2 regions of the Anaerobacillus sp. ABR4_321 genome follow, and region 2 is predicted to be linked to the other one. Evidence: riboswitches for the same ligand, from Rfam matches in the RefSeq annotation. Region 2 holds a riboswitch; the other holds the start of a gene.
What was found. Region 2 has a riboswitch for cobalamin ahead of ACXADT_RS07200 (ribonucleoside-diphosphate reductase subunit alpha). Riboswitches for the same ligand answer to the same signal wherever they lie in the genome.
Positions count from the first base shown of each region.

Region 1: it holds a riboswitch for cobalamin, as region 2 does, so the genes downstream of both, ACXADT_RS19980 (acyl-CoA thioesterase) here and ACXADT_RS07200 (ribonucleoside-diphosphate reductase subunit alpha) in region 2, are expected to answer to the same signal.

Region 1 covers NZ_JBSWTK010000001.1:3,792,614-3,801,573, forward strand. The annotation lists gene ACXADT_RS19925 (alkaline phosphatase) at 1-160, shown strand, start outside; gene ACXADT_RS19930 (DUF4352 domain-containing protein) at 236-925, shown strand; gene ACXADT_RS19935 (hypothetical protein) at 1,122-1,277, opposite strand; gene ACXADT_RS19940 (IDEAL domain-containing protein) at 1,341-1,541, opposite strand; gene ACXADT_RS19945 (cystathionine gamma-synthase family protein) at 1,678-2,871, opposite strand; gene ACXADT_RS19950 (M24 family metallopeptidase) at 2,890-4,089, opposite strand; gene ACXADT_RS19955 (GNAT family N-acetyltransferase) at 4,246-4,752, opposite strand; gene ACXADT_RS19960 (DUF5694 domain-containing protein) at 4,765-5,493, opposite strand; gene ACXADT_RS19965 (AAA family ATPase) at 5,514-6,050, opposite strand; gene ACXADT_RS19970 (DUF4825 domain-containing protein) at 6,145-6,639, opposite strand; gene ACXADT_RS19975 (cupin) at 6,626-7,000, opposite strand; gene ACXADT_RS19980 (acyl-CoA thioesterase) at 7,118-7,588, opposite strand; cobalamin riboswitch at 7,734-7,911, opposite strand; gene ACXADT_RS19985 (AAA family ATPase) at 7,974-8,729, opposite strand; gene ACXADT_RS19990 (hypothetical protein) at 8,914-8,960, shown strand, end outside.
Region 2 covers NZ_JBSWTK010000001.1:1,377,718-1,386,677, reverse strand. The annotation lists gene ACXADT_RS07215 (YebC/PmpR family DNA-binding transcriptional regulator) at 1-256, opposite strand, end outside; gene ACXADT_RS07210 (DmpA family aminopeptidase) at 459-1,517, shown strand; gene ACXADT_RS07205 (ribonucleotide-diphosphate reductase subunit beta) at 1,776-2,813, opposite strand; gene ACXADT_RS07200 (ribonucleoside-diphosphate reductase subunit alpha) at 2,825-5,056, opposite strand; cobalamin riboswitch at 5,194-5,370, opposite strand; gene ACXADT_RS07195 (hypothetical protein) at 5,592-5,717, shown strand; gene ACXADT_RS07190 (hypothetical protein) at 5,755-6,288, opposite strand; gene ACXADT_RS07185 (mechanosensitive ion channel family protein) at 6,387-7,487, opposite strand; gene ACXADT_RS07180 (DUF4349 domain-containing protein) at 7,565-8,455, shown strand; gene ACXADT_RS07175 (class F sortase) at 8,502-8,960, shown strand, end outside.

The DNA of each region.
Region 1 (8,960 bases), 2.4 Mb from region 2:
AAACGTGTATGCTTACGGTCCTGGAGCAGAAAACTTCATCGGTCTTCATGACAACACGGAAACGGGTCAAATGGTGAACGACCTTCTCATCAAGCAGAAGAACGAAGACAAAGACGATGATGAAGATGATGATGACGACAACGAGCGTGACGACGATTAATTAAGGGCATACTAAGAAAAACGTTCCCGCTGCTCATACGGCAGCGGGAATTTTATAAGCAGGAGGTCTTTCTCAATGAAAACTATCGGATTCTTTCTAGCAGCTTCCCTACTCCTTGCCGGATGTGCGACTGACGCTGAGCAAGGCGCAGATAATAATACGCAATCTGAAACAACGCAAGAAGACAATCAGCAAAAAGATGAAAACAAAAACGAAAATAAATCAGCCAAAGCTCCCGATAATCCACAAGCACCGGATGACAGCTCACTAACGAAGATTGGCGATTTCCATGAGGATGAAGATGGTTCCGTTACGTTAAAAGCACTCTCAAACTATAACGAAACGACGAAAATCGGAGACGTTGAACTTACTATTTCAGACGTTAAAGTGATGAACTATTCCCCTTCGATGGACTTGATCGACTTCTTCCATCCTTATTCAGATGACGAAAAGAACTTTAATTATGTAAAACTGCACGTAACAGTGAAGAACACTTCAGATGAACCAGTTGATTTTGCTCCTGTCTCCGTGCTCGAAACGAGTGAAGGAGAGAAAAAAGGGTTTGAGGAAGACTTTTACCTCGAAGAACTTTATGGGGTATACGAAGGTAACGAAGAACGTACTGGCGAATTGGGATTTGTGCTTAACGAAACAGATATCGCTGAACTTTCATCCCTAACGGTAAAAACGAGTGATGTGTTTGATGAAGATAAAAACTCCAAAGCTAAGGCAAAAACAATTGACATTCCGATCGAAGACTCCTGATACCAGGGGTCTTTTTTTAGCGTATTAAAGCACATTTCGCAGATAAATTCCTTTTTTCGCGGATATCTACTCGATTATCGCGGATAAAATAAAATTTCCGCGGAAATAATGAGAATTTCGCGGATAACCCCCTCAAAATCGCGGATATCCACTATTAACACTCATCCATCCCCACAAGAAACGATCGATTAAACGCTTATACAGCTCGATATCCCTTCGTTACGTACCAGATCAGATAGCTAATAAACGAAAATCCTAACGTACCGAACAAAATGACCGACTGAAGCTTGTACCCTTTATTTGCGACCATCCACTCTGTAGCCATATGAAAAACCGCTACCAAATCTAGCATCTCTATCTCCTCCTGAGTTAGGTGATACTAGATTATAAGCAAGCGGTTCGTCATTTATGCCTATCAATTATGGAAAGTTTTCAATCGCTCTGTTAGTTCCATGAATGTCTCGCGGTCACGCTCATCTAATGCTTTATCTATTTCTTTCATAAGTAGCTCTTCTCTATGTTTAATAGCGTTATTGTGGACATGTTCTAGTAGCTCTGCGATTACTTCCTGACTCTGCTCCGACACTTGGTTTGAATAGATTTTTCGATGATCCATTGTTTCATCCTCCATTCTATTATTAGAAACGCAGCTACAATTGTTATCGCTGTTACTATAAATCTAACCGATTTTACAAAACTTTAAACTTCACAATGCAGATTCTTTTAACTTTTCTGACTTTAAGGAGATTTTACTAGACTTTCACTTCTTTTACAACGGCTTGAAACGCTTGTTCTAAATCATCGATAAGGTCTTCTACATCTTCTATACCCGCTGAGTAGCGAATTAATCCTTCTGGTATGCCCATGGCCGCTCTCTCTTCAGGTGTGCATTCGACATGACTCGTCGTTCGTGACGGTCCCACCGTTGTCTCCACGGCTCCAAGATTTGCGGCTCGGTTTGCAAACGTAAGCTTCGGTAAAAGATGCTTCACCGTTTCCACACCGCCTTTCACCGCAAAGCTGAACATCCCGCCGTAATCCTTCATCTGCTGTTTCGCGATCTCATGCCCTGGATGATCCTCGAGTCCAGGATAATATACCTCTTCGACAAGTGCCTGTGACGTTAAGTACGTCGCGACCTTCATCGCGTTATCGCACTGCTTCTGTACACGAAGTTTGAGCGTTTTCATCCCTCGCAGCAAGAGATAGGCACTCATCGGATCCATCGTCGCTCCGTTGATTTCCCGGTAATGATAGATTTTTTCGACCAAGTTTTCATTTCCACAAACGACCCCGCCAAGTGCATCAGCATGACCACCGAGAAACTTCGTAGCACTATGGATCACGAGATCCGCTCCGAATTCGAGCGGGTTCTGATTGATCGGTGTAGCAAACGTGTTATCGACAACAACGAGCGCCCCCACTCTGTGAGCGGCTTTTACCATCCGCTTGATATCCGTAATCTTTACCGTTGGATTCGTCGGTGTCTCGAGATATAGAATGCGGCATCCCTTCTCGACCTCTTCCTCAATGAGCTCATGATTTCCCGTTTCACAAAGCATCACATCGACGTTTAACATCGGAAGAAATTCCGTGAAGATTTTATTCGTGCCACCATACGTATCTTTGATCGACACGATTCGATCTCCTGGAAAAAGAAACGTTGCGAGCGTATTGCTGATCGCCGCCATCCCTGTCGAGAAACTCGTCGCCGCTTCCGCTCCTTCAAGCGCCTTCACCTTATCTTCAAACGCCTGAACAGTCGGATTCGTATTCCTACCATAGATATGACCCTTCTTATTTCCAACCGCAACCTCATACCACTCGTCCATGTCATCATATCCATACGCTACGCTATGAACGACCGGAACTTGCGTCGCACCATGAGAGAGGTATTCTTTCTCCCCTGCCCAGACGGACGATGTCCCCATTCCTGGTTTTTTCACAATCGATCTCCTCCTTTTTCAGACTGCATCGTTCCCCATCATCGACACGCCTTTTGCATCGATTAGCTTTCTTGAAAAATTCGCAAGAACTTCGCTTCCGCTCTCCGTGACTCTGATCGATTCGCTGATTTCAATCCCAAAATCGTGATACCAGATTCCAGGAATAAGATGAAACGTCATATTCGGTTGTAAAATTGTTTGATCACCTTGTCGAACGCTCGCCGTATGTTCACCCCAATCAGGTGGATAGTTTAGTCCGATCGAATAGCCGAGGCGTGAATCCTTCATGATGCCATGCCGAGCGATCGACTTCCGCCAAACTTCTTCAACCTCTTCGCACGTTACGCCAGGTTTTACGAACGCGAGCGTCTCATCGAGCCCTTCTACCACGACTTTTCCAATGTCTCGAACTCTCTCATCTTGCGTCCCAACTGAGACCGTTCGCGCCATCGGACAATGGTATCGTTTGTAGCAGCCAGCAATTTCGATAATGACGAGGTCATTGTTTCGATACCGTTTATCAGACCATGTGAGATGCGGTGTACACGTATGTTCCCCTGATGGTAACATCGGAACAATCGCTGGATAATCTCCGCCAAATTCAGGTGTTCCACTGATGAGACTGCTATAAATATCAGCCACGACGTCACATTCTCGAACGCCCTCAGAGATCGTATCGACCGCTTTTTGCATTCCGAGTTCAACGAGCCTGGCTGCATTTTTCATATATAGAATCTCTTGATTCGATTTCACCATCCGAACACGGTTCACAAGGAGGGTGGCATCTTTCCACTTCGCGTCAGGAAGGTTTCTTTTCAACGATTCAAACGCTAAGGCGGTGAAGTAGTACGCCCCCATCTCTACCCCGATGTGACGCGTACTTTGATCAAGTTCTTCAAGTGTTTTCGCAACAAAATCCATCGGATGCTTCACGTTCGAATGAACGTAATCATCGGTATACGTTACGAGGTTCTCATGGTGAAGCCATGTCGTTGCCTTCGCACCATTGCCGTCCATCTTTCTTCCGATCCAAAGCGGCTGCTCTTCATCGATGATCACGACGACCATTTGATCCACGTAAAATGACCAGCCGTCATACCCCGTTAAATAATTCATGTTCGCAGGGTCCGTTATAAGCAGAACTTCAAGACCTTCATCGAGCATCCTTCTCTTCGTCAGCTGAATGCGTTCCTGGTACTCTCGCAACTCGAATGGCATCATTGGGACGTCGCCTCCCTAAAACTATTGTTTAAATTTTCAGTTAACTCATACTACCATCATCCCGCCTTACGACACAACTCCCTTTTTACAAAAAATTATAAGGTCACGCATTAAAAAAGCAGACCCATTCATCATGGATCTGCCTTAACCTTTTTACATTACCTTTCGATTCATCCCCAACCTATAAAACCTTTTATCCACAGCCAGGACAGGAAAAGATTTCGGGAGGTCTTCCAACTCCACCCGAACAAAACCATGTTTCTCATAAAATCGATGTGCAGCTAAAAATTGCGGCGTTGTACCAAGGTATATGTCATGAACTTCTTTCTCCCTCGACCACTTTATCGCTTCTTGAAGCAATCTTTTTGCGACAAAAAGAGGCTTCCCTCGATAATCCTTATGTACAAACATCTTACGTAGTGCGAGCTGGTTGTTATCGATGTCGAGTAGGCTAATCGTACCCACTACACGTCCATTATAGATCGCTAGCCAGAAGTTCCCTTTCCCTGTTTGATAAAACGACTCGATCGCATATAGATCAGGCTGTTCTTCTACTGTAATTGGGATTTGAAATTCATCTTGTTGGATCGTAGAAATCAAATCCACCACTTGTTCTTGATAGTCTTGATCATACTGCTGTACGACTAGATTCATTTTCATTACGTCACCTTTTCACTCTAAATAGTTCCCTACTCTCTCCACCTCAACCAAACCACTTTCTTCTAAAAACTGTGAAACGAGGTGAACGTGAGCAGACCCGATGATGAGAAGCGTTCGAGCACCAGGCTCACAGAGCTCTGCTAGATTGTGATAGATAATCAAGTTCCTCTGATACCACCATCGAACCCAATCGATGCCAACGTATTGCTCATCTTTTCCGATACGAGCGATGTTCATATACATCTCGTGATTCTTCATCACTTCTTCAGGAGAATTCATCTCATGTAAAAGCTCGAGTATCGTTCTGTTTTCCAGACTTTTATGAGAATGCGAGCGATACGTTTGGTTGATATGTTCATAAAGCTCAGGCTGCTCTTCTTTTGCCCAATCATATACCTCACTTAGCGCTCGATTTCCGACCGTATCCATCCAATCGACCGCATATACTTGCTTATGCTCTAATTGTGATGCGATACGAAAGCCAAGTTGATGCACTTCATCGATCCTGAGCTCTACATCACCATTCAAGTAATCCTGATACTCTTGATTAAGCCCAGCATTCTCACTCTTTACAATTTCGAATGCTAGTTTCGTAGGCTCAAACCGTTTTAATCGATCTACAACGTCTCGAATTTCTGCTTGTCTTTTTTCCGATTCCAAATCATCCGTATCCACCTTATAAAGGTCTTTTGTATACTTCATATGAAACGTTCCAAACAACAGAACTTTTGGCTTACTCAACACACATGCTCCTCCCTATTCTAAAGAATCGGCATCACTAACCTTTTCATAATAATGTCTACAACCTCTTCAATTCGTCGGTTCTCAGTTGAAATATATTCCCCGAATCCTCCAGAAGAAAAAGCCTCTATACACAGATCGGTTTGGTAAAAACACCAACTTCCATAAGCTTCTCCCCTATTCAGGAGTCTTGTGGTAATCGTTTCCTTACTAGCTGTTAAGCAAAAATGAAACGTCTCAGGATCGATTCGTTTAAATCCATCGAAGATAGAATGAAAATAATCAGGTTTTCGAATCGTCATCGGGACGATGAGGTGTTTCTCATATTTCTCTGCCGTCCGCTTTGCAATCGAGACGGTGAACTCTTTCCATAATTCCAAGTCTTGAAAATCACCCGTAAGTGCCTCTTCTTCTTTGATCGATGAAGGAAGCAACGCACTGAGCATCCCTCCGACCACTTCTGGATCAAAAAGCATACTGTTATCGATTTTGTTTAGAAGCTCATTGGCAACAGTCGTTTTTCCAACTCCAAACGCGCCATTGATCATGATGATCATCGCTTAACTCAACGCCTTTCCGGAAAAGATATTTTCCGTCTCTTTGACGACTTGAACAGCAGTATTTCCACTCAACACTTCATCACAATAAAAATCAGTCACGCTCATTCACTCCTGTTTGGTTTTCAAAAAATTGATTGACTTGCTCCGAGTCTTCAAGCTTTGGCTGAGCGAGGCCGATCAGTTCATCTTCTGATGCAGCTTCAAAAAGATTCTCACCATACCAAGCTTGTAACTCATCTCTCGTAACCGACAATACCTCGCCATCGTAATCAGCAGAAACAACCTCAGCATTTTGAATCAACGTGAAAAGAAACGTTGCATTGAATAGAAACGCTTCTCTTTGCTCTTCTTCTGGTAGCGCTTTTGAATAATAAGCTGTTAATCCATATGGCTCGCTTTTTGTTTGCAGCGATAAACTTTTTAACTCCGTGCTACCAGGCAGCATTCGTAAGATCGCACCAACCGCTCCGTTGTCTCCTATGTATGAATCTTTGTACTGAAAAAGCGTTTCCTCGGCTGGTTCAGCAGAACGACAGCCGCTGACGATGATTAGCAATACTATAAAAACAAGCTTAATTCCCTTCATCTGTTATCTCCTGTAAACCACTGAACGGCTTTAGCTTGTCACATTCTATAACGATTGCGGTCATGCCATCTTCCGTCGACGTCTCATGCCATTCCCCTCTTTCCCACATCGCGAGCTCTCCTTTTAGTATACGAGCAGTTTGATCGCCGCCCTTCACGATTCCTTCTCCTTCTAGCACGAGGAACATTTGTGGCACCACAGCTTCATGACCTCCGATTAATCCATCACGACCAAGATGCATACAAGCGATCTGTATCACATCGACCTCTTCTTCTATCATTCTCGTAATAGGCGAAATCACCACATGCTTACTATCAAACTTCGTAATCTCTTTACCTCGACCAAATCGGTAGCGCTTCATACTTACCCTCCTACATTATGCCCCATACATACTTCGATTCTTAAGGCGCTCTCCCTTTTAATCTGGCAAAAATAAACAAACCCCTCAGGAATTCGTTACCTGAGGGACCCTCCATTTTCACCTTAACCTTGAACGATTCTGACGATGTTCCTTCCTTGAAGGCGCAGTGTCGTACAGCCTTTTCTCTTCATCCGTTTCAGGTAGGATGCCTGGCACGGCTTTCGGTTTCCCTTCTGAGTCGACCGCAACCATCGTTAAGAACGATTCTGTCGTCATCACTTTTCGCCCGTGAAGAAGATCATCTGCATACACCTTCACATACACTTCCATCGACGTTCGACCGGACCTCGTGACACAAGCCTCGAGCGTTAACGCATCTCCAACTTTCGCGGATGATAGAAAATCAACAGAGTCGATCGATGCCGTCACGACCACACAATTTGAGTGTTTCATAGCCGTTAATGCTGCGATTTCATCGATGTATGCTAACACTTTTCCTCCAAAAATCGTATCCAAATGATTCGTATCTGGCGGTAACACTAACCTTGTTTGTGTCATTTTCGAATAGCTTACTGGTAAAGATTCCATGATTGCGTTCCTCCTTCACTTTTTCAACAAAAAAACACATCTCCAAGTTGAAGATGTGCAGGATATAAACGTCACGAAATCACGGAACCACCAAACAGTATCCGTTAGTACTTTCCACGTAACACCCTCCTATCTCCCGTAGGAATCAATGCTCTTCCTTATGGCAGGTCTCCTGACTCAGATTCTTCAGCACATCGCCCTTCCCGTTAAATAACAGTGGTATTGCGATATGCCTCCTCTTCACAGTGGCGGGACCGCGCTGGATTTTCACCAAACTTCCCTTTTCAGCTTTTAATAAAGCCACCATAAGGCCTATTCAGTTAGTAAGAAAACGTTCTTACCTAAAAGTTACTATCTCCTATCGTTGAAGATCTGTCAAACTCGTTCACTGAAACAAATGATGTAACAACCGATCTTTATCATCAAAAAACTCTTTCATCACCTTAAAGTGTTCCGTCTCCTCTAATGTTGTCTCAGTCATTCCATCTTCACTCAGCACAATCATTTTCGAATCTGGGTACGCCATAAGGATCGGCGAGTGTGTGGCGATAATAAACTGAGACCCCTGCTCGACCAGTTCGTGGATGCGGGCAAGCATCGACAGCTGTCTGATGGGAGAAAGTGCTGCCTCAGGTTCATCTAAAATATATAACCCTTCTCCTCGAAAACGATTGGTAAAAGCCGCGAAAAAGGATTCTCCGTGAGATTGTTCATGGAGCGATTTGCCTCCAAACCCATCGACGACTTTTGCCCCCGCAAACGGATCAGCATCTAACGCTTCAATATTTGTAGCGAGATTATAATACGTTTCCGCTCTGAAGAAGAAATGATCCTTCGCCCTATAAACGCCTTTTGCCAGTCGCAAATAGTGATCTAAATTCGAGTGAGAATCATAGCTCGAAAAATTAAAGTTAAGCGTCCCGCCTTCAGGATTGAACCCATACTTAATCGCCATCCCTTCAAGCAGCGTCGATTTCCCCATCCCATTCTCACCAACGATGTACGTCACGTTTGGGTGAAACAAAAGCTCCTTAAAATGCTTAAATACCGGGAGATCAAATGGAAAGAAATCGTATGAAGGGATCTCATCTTCCTTTACATTGAGACGTTTCACATACAGGGTTTCTTGCGTTAACTTCATTGCTAATTGCCCCCTAACTTACAAACGTAGGTTCTATTCATCATACCACTCACACGAGAAGCGCATAATGTAAAATGAAAAAAAGACGCATATTCACTGGAATTCAACCATATGTATAGTAATGAATTTCATTTTTTAAGGAGGAGATCTTATTTCTGATCAAAAGAAACAAGACGAAAACCTGGTGAAGAAAACCTCCAAACAAGCAAACGATCTTGTGAATAAATCTGC
Region 2 (8,960 bases):
CTTCATAACGAAGGTTGTCATAGTTTTCTTCAGATCCGCCTTTTGCTTTCTCAATCGCACGATCGATGATTGCTTTTGGAACATTGTATGTTTTCGCACGTTCTAGTACTAGTCGTAGTGCCTGGTTTGCTACTGGGTCTGGCTCACCCTGCTTAGCTGCTACATATATTTCACGACCGAACTTGGCATATATTCTACTCGTATTTGCATCTTTTGAAGCTTTTTTTTCTTTAATGTTATTCCATTTTCGTCCCATTACGTTCCACTCTCTTTCGACTTAATCTTACCCACTATTTCATGGTTATGAACACTTTCATGAAAATACACTAACACTTCTCTATTAATTATAGCACATCGTAGTGGCCGCTTATTGAGATTCACCTTTAGAAATGGCAGCAGGATAACCGTTTCCTTTTTGTACAAGAAGAGTATGATGGTAATTAGAAAGGTGGGGTAAAATGCAGAATCAAAGAGTAAGAGATTATGGTATTTCTATAGGAGAATTAAAAACGGGACCGCTAAATTCTATAACCGACGTGACAGGGGTTACAGTTGGACATGCTACGTTAAGTAACGGTGACATGCAAACTGGCGTAACAGCTATCCTTCCCCATCAAGGGAATACATTTAGAGAAAAATGCATGGCTTCTACTCATGTGATCAATGGTTTTGGAAAGACCATGGGTACGATTCAAATGACCGAACTTGGAACATTGGAAACGCCAATTCTGTTAACAAACACACTTGGCATTGGAACAGCATCAGATGCACTCATCGAATACATGCTCGATCGATGCCCTGAAATCGGTCATTCAACAGGAACGGTCAATCCTGTCATTGGAGAATGCAATGACATGTTTCTTAACAATATCCGAGCAAAATACGTGAAGAAAGAACATGTTTTTGAAGCAATTTCTAACGCTTCTACACATGTAGAAGAAGGCGCAGTTGGAGCAGGTACTGGTATGCTTTGTTACTCGTTAAAAGGTGGGGTTGGAACTTCATCTAGAATGATGGAAATGGCGCATGGCACCTATACACTAGGTGTTCTTGTCGTAACCAATTTCGGTATATTACGAGACCTGCGTATCGATGGAAAAGCAATCGGTGAAGAGCTCAAAGCAAATCTATTACATAAATGGGAAGAAAAAGACAAGGGTTCAATTATGGTGATCGTTGCCACAGACCTTCCTGTTTCGGAGCGACAGCTAAATCGGATCATCAAACGATCCGTAACGGGCTTATCGAGGACAGGTTCCATCATTACTACTGGAAGCGGCGAAATCATCATTGGATTTTCTACAGCAAACAAGATTCCACACGAGAGATCTTCAGAACCGTTACAACTTCAAACGATCCACGAAGAAGACATCGACCTAGCATTCCGAGCGGTAGGTGAAGCTACTGAAGAAGCGGTGCTAAATTCACTAACACAGGCAACACATGTTGTAGGTAGAGACGGAAACGAGCGCCCAGCATTAAAGGATTTGTTGGAGGAGTTTGATATTAAGCTATAAAAAAGAACCTACTAGGTAAGTAGGTTCACAGCTTGATCTCAGCTTGTCGAGAAACCTATGTCATTATTCGGTGCTCCCGATGCCGTAGTCGATTGCACGCTTTCCGCGGACGAACGTCCAAGCCCGAGGTGAAATTCACTCCCCGGTCTCGGCCGCTTGTTCTACCACAGGAGTCCGCGATCGTCTCTCCTACTCAACACTAATCCAAAACCTTACTTTCTCTACATGCTAAGAACCTACTAAGATAAGTAGGTTCTTCTACAACTCATCAAAGCCATTATCATCCGATACTTTTGTATACTGCCTGGATTTCTGTTCGAAGAAATCGCTCTTTCCAGAATTAACATCTGCATACGCCTTAATCCAACGCATCGGATTTTCTCGATAGCCTTCAAATGGCCGGTCGATTCCAAGTTGGTTGACACGTTTATTCGTCATAAACTTAATGTAATCATTAAGCTCATTTTGTGATATCCCAATAAATTTATTTCCTATGATCGCTTCCCCCCACTTCATCTCTAACTCCGCCGCTTTCTTAAATGTGTCCTTAATGAATCGATGGTTTTCCTCCGTGTTCAGTTGAGGTTGCTCATTGAACAGTTCTTTTACAATGTTCGCAAATAATGTGACATGTAGCTGCTCATCACGATTAATATAATTGATCATAGTCGAGGTCGATACCATCTTTTGATTGCGGGCAAGGTTATAGAAGAACGCGAATCCAGCATAGAAAAACAAGCCTTCTAAAATAACGTCATATACGATCGACTCAAAAAACGTTTGAGGCGTCGGGTCTTCTACAAACCTCTCGTAACCAGAAGCAATGAACTCATTTCTCTCAAGTAAGATCTCGTCATGCTTCCAATATTCAAAGATTCGATCCTGCTCCTGTTTTGAAACTAGTGATGAAAGCACATAGCTGTAAGATTGATTATGGATAACTTCTTGGAAAGAAAGAACCTGCATTAAGGCAGATAAACTAGAATCTGTTAAATAATCAGCTACTTTACTCGAATAATCGGTTTGAATGGAATCAAGAAACGCTAGTAGACCAATAATTTTCTTGAACGTATCCTGTTCATCGTTGGATAAGAAGTCCCACTGTTTAACGTCTGAAGACATGTTGATTTCAAACGGCGTCCAAAAATTACCCAACATGTTTTTATACATTGGATACGTCCAATTGAATCTTGTATCGTCCCAGTTTAAAACGTTCGAACTTTTGCCATTAATAATCCCACTCGAGCGATTGGGAGCTGAAATATCATAGATTTTTCTTTTTTGGATTGTATTCATACTTCTTCCTCCTAACTTGAGCAGCTTTCGCAATCTTCGATATCTACTGATGTACTTCTCACGTAATAAGTGGTTTTTAGTCCTTTTTTCCATGCTGTCATGTGTATGTTCAACAACTCTTTGGCTTTAATCGTGTTTTGAACATAGATGTTAAACGAAATAGACTGATCGACATGGCGTTGACGCGCAGCATTTTGTTCAATGCTCCATAATTGATCGATATAATAAGCCGACTTATAATACCAGGTCGTTTCAGGTGATAAATCAGGTGCTGTGACAGGAATCTTGTAATCTTTCTTTTCCTCTGAATACTCTTTGCGAAAAATTGGATCGATCGATGCTGTGGAACCAGCTATTAAACTTGTAGAGCTATTCGGTGCAACAGCTAGTAGATTAGCATTGCGTAGACCTTGCTTCTTCACTTTTTCTCTCAGTGCTTTCCACTTTTCATCGTGATAGTTTCTATGATCAAAATAAGCGCCAGTATGCCAGTCCGATTTCACGAACATCGAGTAACTACCTTTTTCACGAGCTAATTCCGAACTCGCTTCAATCGCTAAATAATTGATCGTTTCATAAAGATGATCCGCAAACTCAACAGCTTCATCCGACTCCCAAACGAGCTTCTTCTTCGCTAAGAGGTGGTGCCAACCGAAAGTCCCAAGTCCGATCCCTCTATATTTTTCATTTGTAAGTTGAGCCTGTGGGACTTCAATCGTGTTGCAATCGATCACATTATCAAGCATTCGAACTTGAATTGGGATTAGCCTTTCAAGAACACCTGCTGGAACTGCTCGACCTAAATTAATACTCGATAGATTACATACCACATAATCGCCAGGATTTTTGGTAATTACGATCTTTCCGTCGTTTGTTATTTCTTCTTCCACAGTCGTCGCGCTCATGTTCTGCATAATTTCAGTACATAAGTTCGAGCTGTAGATCATACCTGCATGCTTATTCGGATTCGCTCGATTCACAGCATCTCGATAGAACATAAATGGCGTACCTGTTTCTAACTGCGATTTCATAACGCGTTTCATAATATCGATGGCTGGTATAGTTTTACGAGATAATGTATCACTGTTTACACACTGCGCGTATTTTCTCCTAAAATCTCCATCGCCTTCACGTTCATCGTACGCATCTTCAAGTGAAAAGCCCATCACTTTCCGAACTTCATGAGGATCAAACAAATGCCAGTCACCACGTTCTTCAACGGTTTCCATAAATACATCCGGTATACACACCCCCGTAAAAAGGTCATGTGTTCTCATCCGCTCATCACCGTTGTTCAGCTTTGCATCAAGAAATTCAATGATGTCTCGATGCCAAACATCGAGATAAACGGCGACGGCACCTTGTCGCTGTCCTAGCTGATCCACACTTACTGCAGTGTTATTCAGTTGCTTCATCCATGGAAGTACACCAGAAGAGTTACCTTTGTATCCTTTTATGTCACTGCCTCTAGCTCGAATCTTCCCGAGGTATGCACCGATTCCACCTCCGTTTTTTGACACTGTCGCAATGTCAGTGTTGCTGTCATAGATGCCTCGCAAGCTATCATCTACCGTATCGATAAAACATGAACTAAGTTGACCATATGTTTTCCCTGCATTCGCGAGAGTAGGTGTAGCAACTGTCATATACAGATTTGAAATGGCCCAGTAGGCTTCCTTCACTCGTTCCAAACGTTTATCTTCCGACTCCTTCATCATCAGCATCATCGCGATAATGAGAAAGCGCTCCTGAGGAAGTTCCAGAGTGTTTTTTTCATAATCTTTTGTGAGATATCGATCTGCAAGCGTTCTTAAGCCGATATAGGTAAAAAGATGATCACGATCTGGAGCTATGTTTGCTGCAAGGTGTTCAATTTCTTGTTCGCTATAGTTTTTAAGGAGATCCGCGTTGTAGATTCCTTGGCCCGTAAGTCGTTTCAATAGGCGATGAAATGTCCCTTTACCATACACCTGTTCTTCTCCACGAATTTCCAAAGCTCTGTCATAAAGTGACTGAAGATGAAAAGATGATGCTACATATGTCCAATCTGGTTCTTCGGCTGAAATGCGCTCGAGCGCATTTAAAATCAACATGTGTTCAACATCGCCGTCCGACACTTCTCCAGATATACCGCTTCCTAATTTGTTAAAAAACCCTTCACTATCAAGATTTGAAAAACGCTTAAGAATGTTTTTGGCTTCTATTATGATCTCATGTTCCTCTAGAGCAATCGTTAAACTCATCTAACCCTCTCCTTTTTTAGCAAAATAAAAAAGCTCACTCTTCTATGAGTGAGCTTTTGAGAATACGACAAGGGTAGAATCCAGGGATAACCCTGCATCCTTTCTGCCACTTCTCATCCTCAATCCCCGAAGAATAGAAACGTTTCTGAGCATCGGCAGGTCTACTGGCTACGTGCTTCTTCCTCAGCAAGCCTTCCCGGATCATCATCCAGTGGCATTTGCTTCGTCCACACGACAGTTGCGGGGACAGCTCCGGATTAAAACCGGATTCCCTATTAAGTCGTTTCACGACACCGCATACTCAATCACTATTTAATTAACTACCATGAAATCAATATATAGTATCTAAAATAAAAACAAACACTAAATATCGATGTATTTATCTTACCGCACATTCTGTAATCTAACAAGAAGAAAGAATCAATCAATGTGTGATTAGGTATAAAGTCTTTCTATAGCCTAACACTATCTTTCTTTTTCAGCATATATTGTTTATACCTAAAAATGTTTCCTTAAGGAAAAAGGAGATAAGCTTATGAGTAAAAAGCAGCACACATGCTTAAAGAAACTAGCCGGATATACACAGTTGTGTTATAAAATGGGATTGCTCAGTGAAGAAGAAAGTAAGGAGATCATGAATCACTTATCACAAAAATCATGAGAATAAAAAAAGAGATAGGAAACCCTATCTCTTTACGTTAGCTTACCTTTTCAATTAATGCAGTAAGTAATTCATCTTTCTTTTTCGCTAATGCCATTGCTTCTTCACGTTTCTCTTTCATTTCACTGAACTTTGCTTTCATTTCTTCTTTCTCTTCATCTGTAAGCTCAGGTCTTTCGCCACTATCTTTCCATTCTTGTTTTTGTGCTTTCAATTTCTCATGAGCAGCCTTTGCTTCTTCATGAAGTGCATTTAACTGCTCATTTACGTCGGCTAACTCAGTTTGTAATTCTTCAACGCCATCAATTGCTGAGGCATTTTTATCGAGCAATAAATCGATTAGCTTTTCTTGTTTCTCAAAAATCGATCCCATTAATTCATGATTTTCATTTCCTTTTTCTTCTTTATGAAAACCTCGCTTATGGTGATGCCCTTTCACCTGTCCTTGTTCCTGAACTACCTCAGTACCGTCTACTTGTGCACCCTCTTCAGATGCCGCGTTTGCACTCACACCAGCTATTCCACCTGCAAGTACAACTGAACCTGCAATACCTAGTAACCACTTTTTCATTTTTTTCGTTCTCCCTTCAAATTATTATCCTTACACACTTAATTATGGACAATAATTGTGGAAGAAATTGCGAAAAAAGTGTGTGAAATTGTGTGATTTTATTTCCTTAGCTTTTCAATGACGTTGTCATCCATACTCCTCACGTGCAAATCACGTTGAGGAAAGGGAATTTCAACATGATGATCTGCAAGCACCTTATTTATTCGGAAATTAAGATTACTCTTTGTCACGACCGCCGCTTTTGGAGAAGAAATCCAAACGAACAACTGAAAGTCCAAGGATGAGTCACCGAACCCGATGAAATTTACAAACGGTTCTGGTTTTTCAAGTACATACATTGAATCTTCTTTCTCATCTTTTGCAACTTGATGGAGCAGTTCTCTTACAAGTTCAACATCTGAACCGTAAGCAACGCCGATCGGTACGACGAGACGCAATCGATTATCTCCGTAGGAGTGGTTAACGACCTGTTCTTCTATAAAGTAAGAGTTAGGCATGATGATTCGTTCATTATCAAGCGTCCGTATAATTGTTGCTCGCATTTTAATTTGCTCAACATCTCCGATAATGTCATTTATAATGACCCGATCGCCTACTTTGATGGGACGCTCGAATAATATAATAAGACCTGAAATGAAATTGTTAGCAATGTTTTGCATACCAAAGCCGATTCCTACACCTAATACACCTGCGAAGATGGTCAATGCGCTTAAATCGATTCCAACAGTAGTCAAACTAATAATCACTGCTATTACCATCAAGGTATAATGGAACACTCGATTAAATGTAAATTGCAACCCCGTATCTAATCGATAGTGGTCATACAAAGGGGGCATCAGTAGTGAGGTGAATATCTTTGACAGCCTGTTCGCAAGCGTAATGATAAACAATGCGATGAGAAGAAGCAGCAAAGATATTTCAACATCGCCAATCGTGAACAGTTCACGGCTCATCCAAGCATACTCAGAAAAGTAGAGAAGCAAGAAAACGATGATGGCATATAGCGTCACCCAATTCATAAATGAAAGGACAGCATGTTTACTCTCCTTTTTTTCTAAACCTTTTCTTTTAAAAAGCAGCGCTTTAACGATGAATCTAAACAAGAGTATACCTACGATAACACCAATCGTAATGAACGTGTCTTTAGCAATTGAACTTTCAAAGAATGGAGATAAAAAAGTAAAAACCTCCTTTAGCAAGAATTGTGAATGGTCACATGTAACCTAATCCGTTATCAACACGTTATGTTGTATATAGTGATCTAGGGGGTTTAGGAATGAAAAAGTACTTACTATTTAGCTTTGTTATAGCAATCCTTATACTTACTGCCTGCAGCTCTAATCAACAGTCAGAAAGTGGTGACAGTGGAGAGCCACTCTCAGAAGAGATGGATAGAAGTGCAGGCGAAACAAAAGAAAGCGCTTCTGAATCCAGCTCTTCGAACGAAACGATGAAGATGCCAGAACTTCAAACAGATCGAAAAGTTATCTTTAACGCTAATTTATCTTTAACTGTAGAGGATCTTTCTGATGCCACAGGCCAATTGAAAGAGCTACTCGAAGCAAACGGTGGGTATATTGTAGAATCAAGAACGTTCTCTGAAGAAGAGATCAACTACGGTTCGATGACAGTCAGGGTCCCTCAAGATAACTTTTACCCTTTTCTTGATGAAGCTGAAACAATTGGTAAAGGTACACCAGAAAAATCGGTTACTGGAACTGATGTTACAGAAGAGTTTGTAGACTTAGAAGCAAGGCTGAAAGCAAAAGAAGATGTGAGAGATAGGCTCCAATCATTTTTAGAAAAAGCTGAAAAAACGGAGGATCTGTTAGCTATATCAAACGATTTGTCTCGAGTTCAAGAAGAAATCGAGCAGTTAAAAGGGCGTATGAACTATTTAAACAATCAAAGTGACTATTCGACCGTTACTATTTCATTAGAAGAAAAGAAAATTAAAGTCCCTACTTTTGGAGAAGGTGATAAGAGTACGATCGCCGAAGCAAAACAGTTGTTTATGAAAACAGCAAATGGTATTCTATCCTTCTTCTCGAAGACGGTTGTTGTGCTCATTGGATTATCTCCTGTGCTCGTGCCACTTGCAGCTTTAACCCTACTTTTCTTCATAAGCAATCGTAGAAGAAAAAAAAGTGATCCAAATATCCATTAATATCGTTAGCTTATTAAATCTACAATTGAGCAAACGAGGTGATACGATGAAAATAGTCATGTCTCTAGTTACTGCAGCCATCATCTTTCTTCTGATTGCTGGATATACCAATAACTATTCATCAACAGCTGAAACGGGTTCTGAACCAGTTAAGAAAGTAGAAATTGAAAATGGTGACGTAGCGTATGACAACGTAAAACAATCGATCGATGAAAATGCAAATAGAATTCCAGAGTCGAGTGAAGAAGGTATAATCCCTGTATCTGTCGAGATCCCTTCTATTGAAGTTAAATCAAAAGTTGAGAATGTAGGTGTTTTGGAAAACGGACAGATGGGTGTTCCATCCAACCACGTAAATGTCGGATGGTTTGAACCTGGCTTCAAGCCTGGCACGACCGGAAATTCCGTCATAGCAGGACATGTAGATAGCAAATCTGGACCATCTGTTTTCTATCACCTTGAAGATCTATCAGAAGGTGATGAAGTATACGTTACCGATAAGGAT